Regions from separate parts of the Pseudomonas sp. BIGb0558 genome, predicted to be linked through region 2. Evidence: predicted binding sites of a transcription regulator. Region 2 holds the regulator's gene; the other holds the start of a gene.
What was found. The regulator sigma-54, encoded in region 2, starts transcription at its own class of promoters, with help from an activator protein. The targets are predictions, from matches to a motif close to ANTGGCATNNANNTTGCTNT.
Positions count from the first base shown of each region.

Region 1 (3,411 bases), on a different contig from region 2:
CCAGGTCAGGGCGTGGGTCATTGGGCGCCTTGCCTTGCAGTTGCCAATCGGACAGGTGAGCGTATTGCACCAATTTGTTTGCCTCGATCTGGGCCGAGAAAAACTGCTCGGCTTGCGCCGGTGCCAGTTTGTAGCTCGGCGCCTGGGCCACGACGCTGGCGATCACGTCCTGCTCCCGTGCACGGTCCTCGACGGGCTTGTGGCTGTCCCATTTGCTCAGGGCCACCTGGTCGGCGATCGCCAGGCGTTCGGCGATGCTGTCGAGCAGTGGGGCGAGGGTGGGTGGTGCTGCGAATACATTGGCGCTGACGAACAGCAAGGCGAACGCAAGTCGACGTTTCAACGGTGATCTCCTGTGGGAGCGGGCTTGCCCGCGAAGGTCGTTAACGATAACGCGTAAATATTGAAGAAATGCAGTGTCCTTGAGTTTTTCGCGGGCAAGCCCGCTCCCGCAGGGTTTTGCGGGCAAAAAAAAGACCTCCCGAAGGAGGCCTTTTTCATCACGCCACGTTAAGCGGCGCTACCGGATCAGCAGCTGTAGTACAGCTCGTATTCCAGTGGGTGTACGAAGGTGCGGACCTTGATTTCTTCTTCGCTTTTCAGGGCGATGTAGGCATCGATAAAGTCGTCGCTGAACACGCCGCCTTTGGTCAGGAACGCACGGCCCTTGTCCAGCTCTTCCAGGGCTTCTTTCAGGCTGCCGCACACTTGTGGGATCTCTTTGGCCTCTTCAGGCGGCAGGTCGTACAAGTTTTTGTCGGCGGCGTCGCCAGGGTGGATCTTGTTCTGGATACCGTCCAGGCCGGCCATTACCAGGGCAGCGAAGGCCAGGTACGGGTTGGCTGCCGGATCCGGGAAGCGGGCTTCGATACGGCGAGCACGAGGGCTGGACACGTAAGGAATACGGATCGAAGCGGAACGGTTGCGAGCCGAGTAGGCCAGCATTACTGGAGCTTCGAAACCTGGGACCAGACGCTTGTAGGAGTTGGTCGACGGGTTGGTGAAGCCGTTCAGGGCCTTACCGTGCTTGATGATACCGCCGATGAAGTACAGGGCAGTGTCGGACAGGCCGGCATAACCTTCGCCAGCGAAGGTGTTCTTGCCATCTTTGGCGATGGACAGGTGAACGTGCATACCCGAACCGTTATCGCCGTACAGAGGCTTAGGCATGAAGGTCGCGGTACGGCCGTAGGCATCAGCCACGTTGTGTACGCAGTACTTAAGGGTCTGAACTTCGTCAGCCTTGGCAACCAGGGTGTTGAACTTCACACCGATTTCGTTCTGGCCGGCAGTCGCCACTTCGTGGTGGTGAACTTCGATGACCAGGCCCATCTCTTCCATGGCGTTGCACATGGAGGTACGGATTTCGTGGTCGTGGTCGAACGGAGGAACCGGGAAGTAGCCGCCTTTGATACCTGGACGGTGGCCTTTGTTGCCGCCTTCCACGTCCTGGTCGGACATCCACGAACCTTGTTCGGAGAAGATTTTGAACATGGAGCCAGAGATGTCGGACTTGAACTTGACCGAATCAAAGATGAAGAATTCTGGTTCCGGACCTACGAATACGGTGTCACCGATACCGGTCGACTTCAGGTATTCCTCGGCACGCTTGGCGATCGCACGTGGGTCACGGTCGTAGCCTTGCATGGTCGAAGGCTCGATCACGTCGCAGACGATGATCAGCGTTGGGTCTTCGGTGAACGGGTCGAGTACGGCGGTGCTGTCGTCCGGCATCAGGATCATGTCGGAAGCTTCGATGCCTTTCCAGCCGGCAATGGAGGAGCCGTCGAACATTTTGCCTTCTTCGAAGAAGGCGTCATCCAGCGCGTCGCGAGCCGGCATGGTCACGTGGTGCTGAGTGCCTTTTGTGTCCGTGAAGCGCAGATCAATCCATTTGACGTCATGATCTTTGATGAGTTGAACCGACTTCGACATAGTGTCCTCCGGGTGGCTTCGGGCTGGGGTAGTGGAGTTAGCCCTTAGAATGTGGGTGATGCCGGCGCGAATACTCGACCAAGGCAACCTGCCTCACAAGAGAGCAAATTGCATGCCAGTGCCCCGACATGGGTTTTTTGCCACAAAAACGCCCCTATAAAGGTGCAAACCGCTGAAACGGAATAAATTGCGCACCGCAATGTAGCGCTTATTTTCGTTTATGACCCGTTTTGGTGCGCGAAAGGTCAGTTGCATATTAACTGGTTAAACCTTGAGCGATTTCCGCTATAATCCGCGCCCCCCTTTTTCGGCTGGGCCTGCGCGCGCTGTTTTCATGAAATTAATCGTTAAAGTCTTCCCCGAGATCACCATCAAGAGCCGACCGGTACGGATGCGTTTCATCCGTCAATTGGCCAAGAATATCCGTGCCGTGCTCCGCGATCTGGACCCGGCGGTGGTGGTGAACGGTGTGTGGGACAATCTCGAGCTGGAAACCCGCCTCACAGACCCCAAAGCCTTGAAGGACATGACCGAGCGCCTGAGCTGCGTGCCGGGCATCGCGCATTTCCTGCAGGTCGACGAGTACCCGCTGGGCGACTTCGACGACATCACCGAAAAGTGCAAGCAGCACTACGGCGATGTGCTGGCAGGCAAGGTGTTTTCGGTGCGTTGCAAACGCGCCGGCAAGCATCCGTTCAGCTCCATGGATGTCGAAAAATACGTCGGCAGCAAGCTGCGTCGCGAGTGCGGCGCCGCCGGAATTTCCCTGAAAGCGCCGCAAATTGAAGTGCGGATGGAAATTCGCGACCAACGGTTGTTTGTGATCCACAGCCAGCACGACAGCATCGGCGGCTACCCGCTGGGCGCCCTGGAACAGACCCTGGTATTGATGTCCGGCGGTTTCGATTCCACCGTGGCGGCCTACCAGATCATGCGCCGCGGGCTGATGAGTCACTTCTGCTTCTTTAACCTGGGCGGGCGTGCACACGAATTGGGCGTGATGGAAGTCGCGCATTACATCTGGAAGAAGTACGGCAGCTCGCAACGGGTGCTGTTTGTCAGCGTACCGTTCGAGGAAGTCCTGGGAGAAATTCTCGGGAAAGTCGATAACAGTCATATGGGCGTAGTATTGAAGCGTATGATGTTGCGCGCTGCGTCCCGAATCGCGGATCAGCTGGAAATCGACGCACTGGTCACCGGTGAAGCGATTTCCCAGGTGTCCAGCCAGACCCTGCCGAACCTGTCATTGATCGACTCTGTGACCGAGAAGCTGGTATTGCGCCCGCTGATCGCCAGTCACAAGCAAGACATCATCGACCTGGCGACCCAGATCGGCACGGCGGATTTCGCCAAGCACATGCCGGAATATTGCGGGGTCATCTCGGTGAACCCCAAGACCCACGCCAAGCGCAACCGCGTGGAGTACGAAGAACAACAGTTCGACATGGCGGTTCTCGAGCGTGCGCTGGAGAACGC
Region 1 covers NZ_JANUEW010000002.1:358,716-362,126, reverse strand. Annotated here, with positions in the region: gene M2400_RS04905 (chorismate mutase) at 1-343, opposite strand, end outside; gene glnA (glutamate--ammonia ligase) at 529-1,935, opposite strand; gene thiI (tRNA uracil 4-sulfurtransferase ThiI) at 2,270-3,411, shown strand, end outside.
Region 1: the regulator sigma-54 is predicted to act here: its motif matches at 2,036-2,055, upstream of glnA (glutamate--ammonia ligase).

Region 2 (3,411 bases):
TCTTCGAGCAGTTCGGGGAAGCGGGTGAGGTGGCTGGGCAGGTTGCGGGCGTCGATGGAAACAGCGACCAGCGGTTGTGCCAGCTCGGTATGGATCAGTGCACGTTCCGCCAGTTCCGGCAGCAGGCCGGCGGGCAGGTTGTCGATGCAATAGAAGCCGTTGTCCTCAAGAACATTGAGAGCCGTGCTTTTACCTGAGCCGGAACGGCCGCTGACGATGATCAAACGCATGATTACTGCCCGTTTTGTTCATCCAGGACAACCTGATAAAGCGCCTCATTGCTGGGAGCGCTGCGCAGTTTGTCGCGTACTTCCTTGCGGTCGAGCATGCTGGCGATCTGCCGAAGCAGTTCCAGGTGCGCATCGGTGGCAGCTTGCGGGACCAGCAGTACAAACAGCAGGTCGACCGGCGCGCCGTCGATGGCGTCGAAATCGATGGGGGCGTCCAGGTGCAGCAGGGCGCTGACTGGCGACTCACAGCCTTGCAGGCGGCAGTGAGGAATGGCGATGCCGTTGCCAAAGCCGGTGGAACCGAGCTTTTCACGGGCGATCAGTGCCTCATACACAGCTTGCGTATCCAGTTCGGGCACTTCGCGGCCGATCAGGTTGGCAATTTGTTCGAGGGCACGCTTTTTACTGCCGCCCGGCACGTTCACGAGGGAACGGCCGGGGGTCAGGATGGTTTCAAGTCGAATCATGGGTGGGGAGTGTTAGCGGCCAGTGCCTTGAAGAAGACTCTGCTGCTTTTCCTTATGCTTTTTGATTTGGCGATCCAGCTTGTCGGTAAGGTCGTCAATGGCAGCATACATATCTGAATGCTCGGCATTGGCGACTACTTCCCCGCCGGGTATACGCAAGGTGGCTTCGATTTTCTGCTTGAGCTTCTCGACAGTCATGATGACTTGCACGTTGGTGATCTTGTCGAAATGCCCCTCAATTCGTTTGAGTTTTTCGCCGATATAGGCGCGCAGCGGTTCGGTCACTTCCAGTTGGTGTCCACTGATGTTGACTTGCATACAGCTTCTCCTTCGTTGCCAGTGCATAAAGCGGCAGGCCGGGGTGCCTGCCACTGGAACGCTATGGCCCGCCCGTCACATCAAACGTTTACGCTCGCTGGAAGGCGCGATCCCAAGGGACTCGCGGTACTTGGCGACGGTTCGACGGGCGACCTGAATGCCTTGTGCCTCCAGTAAACCAGCGATCTTGCTGTCACTCAACGGCTTTTTCTGATTTTCCGCGGCAACCAGTTTTTTGATGATCGCGCGGATCGCCGTGGACGAGCATTCGCCGCCTTCGGAGGTGCTGACGTGGCTGGAGAAAAAGTATTTCAGCTCATAAATGCCCCGTGGGGTATGCATGAATTTTTGCGTGGTTACCCGGGAAATCGTCGATTCGTGCATGCCTACCGCCTCGGCGATGTCGTGCAGTACCAGCGGCTTCATCGCTTCATCGCCGTATTCCAGGAAGCCGCGCTGGTGCTCGACGATCTGGGTGGCGACTTTCATCAGGGTTTCGTTGCGGCTTTGCAGGCTTTTGATGAACCAGCGGGCTTCCTGCAACTGGTTGCGCATGAAGGTGTTATCGGCGCTGGTGTCGGCGCGGCGCACGAAACCTGCGTATTGCGGGTTGACCCGCAGGCGCGGTACCGATTCCTGGTTCAGCTCCACCAGCCAGCGCTCGTTGTCCTTGCGCACGATTACATCCGGCACGACGTATTCGGCTTCGCTGGACTCGATCTGTGAGCCCGGACGCGGGTTGAGGCTCTGCACCAGCTCGATGATCTGGCGCAGGTCATCTTCCTTGAGCTTCATGCGGCGCATCAACTGGCTGTAGTCGCGGCTGCCCAGCAGGTCGATGTAGTCGGTGACCAGGCGCTGCGCTTCGGCCAGCCAAGGTGTTTTCGCCGGCAATTGGCGCAGTTGCAGCAGCAGGCACTCGCTGAGGGTGCGGGCGCCGATGCCGGCGGGCTCGAATTGCTGGATGCGGTGCAGGACGGCTTCGATTTCGTCCAGTTCGATGTCCAGTTCCGGGTCGAAGGCCTCGAGGATCTCCTCAAGGGTCTCGTCCAGGTAGCCCTGATTGTTGATGCAATCGATCAGGGTCACGGCGATCAGGCGATCGGTGTCGGACATCGGGGCCAGGTTCAGTTGCCAGAGCAAATGGCTCTGCAGGCTCTCGCCGGCGGACGTGCGGGTGGTGAAGTCCCACTCGTCATCATCATTGCTGGGCAGGCTGCTGGCGCTGGTCTGGTAGACGTCTTCCCACGCGGTGTCCACGGGAAGTTCGTTGGGAATGCGTTCGTTCCATTCACCTTCCTCGAGGTTATCCACCGTGGGGGCGGTTTCCTGGTAGGAGGGTTCCTGTACGTCGGGGTTGGGTTTTTGCTCGATGTTGTCGGCCAGCGGGTCTGCATTATCGAAGTCGTCGCCTTCTTCCTGGCGTTCGAGCATCGGATTGGACTCCAGGGCCTCCTGGATTTCCTGTTGCAGGTCCAGGGTCGACAATTGGAGCAGGCGGATGGCCTGTTGCAGCTGCGGTGTCATCGTCAGCTGCTGGCCCATTCTCAGGACTAGCGATGGTTTCATGGCAGGGGCTTAACACCTTATTCGCCGGCGCAATGCGCCATCCACGACAGGGCGCGTGAGCGCCAAACATAAGCAAATTATATGCCTGATATCGGGGGCTTTGCCTAGAGCGCGGTAACAATAAAAATACTGAGGTTTTTATTGACTCCCGCGCTCCATGGCGAATGGCCTGATACCACCGTGTTTACAGGCGGAACTCGTGACCCAGATACACTTCCTTGACCAGTTCGTTGGCCAGGATGGTGGCGGAGTCACCTTCGGCAATCAGCTGTCCATCGTTGACGATATACGCGGTTTCGCAGATATCGAGGGTCTCGCGGACGTTGTGGTCGGTGATCAACACACCGATGCCCTTGGCTTTCAGGTGGTGGATGATCTGCTTGATGTCGCCGACCGAGATCGGGTCGACACCGGCGAAAGGTTCATCCAGCAGGATGAACTTCGGCGCAGTGGCCAGGGCGCGGGCGATTTCCACACGACGACGCTCGCCGCCGGAAAGGCTCATGCCGAGGTTGTCGCGGATATGGTTGATGTGGAATTCCTGCAGCAGGCTTTCCAGCTCTTTCTTGCGCCCGGCGCGGTCGAGTTCCTTGCGGGTCTCGAGGATCGCCATGATGTTGTCGGAAACCGACAATTTGCGGAAGATCGATGCTTCCTGGGGAAGATAGCCGATACCCGCCTGTGCACGACCGTGCATGGGCTGGTGGCTTACGTCCAGGTCGTCGATCAGGACGCGGCCTTGATCGGCCTGTACCAGGCCGACAATCATGTAGAAGCAGGTGGTCTTGCCGGCACCGTTGGGGCCGAGCAAGCCGACGATCTGGCCG
Region 2 covers NZ_JANUEW010000005.1:115,805-119,215, reverse strand. Annotated here, with positions in the region: gene rapZ (RNase adapter RapZ) at 1-230, opposite strand, end outside; gene ptsN (PTS IIA-like nitrogen regulatory protein PtsN) at 233-697, opposite strand; gene hpf (ribosome hibernation-promoting factor, HPF/YfiA family) at 710-1,015, opposite strand; gene M2400_RS09635 (RNA polymerase factor sigma-54) at 1,091-2,584, opposite strand; gene lptB (LPS export ABC transporter ATP-binding protein) at 2,769-3,411, opposite strand, start outside.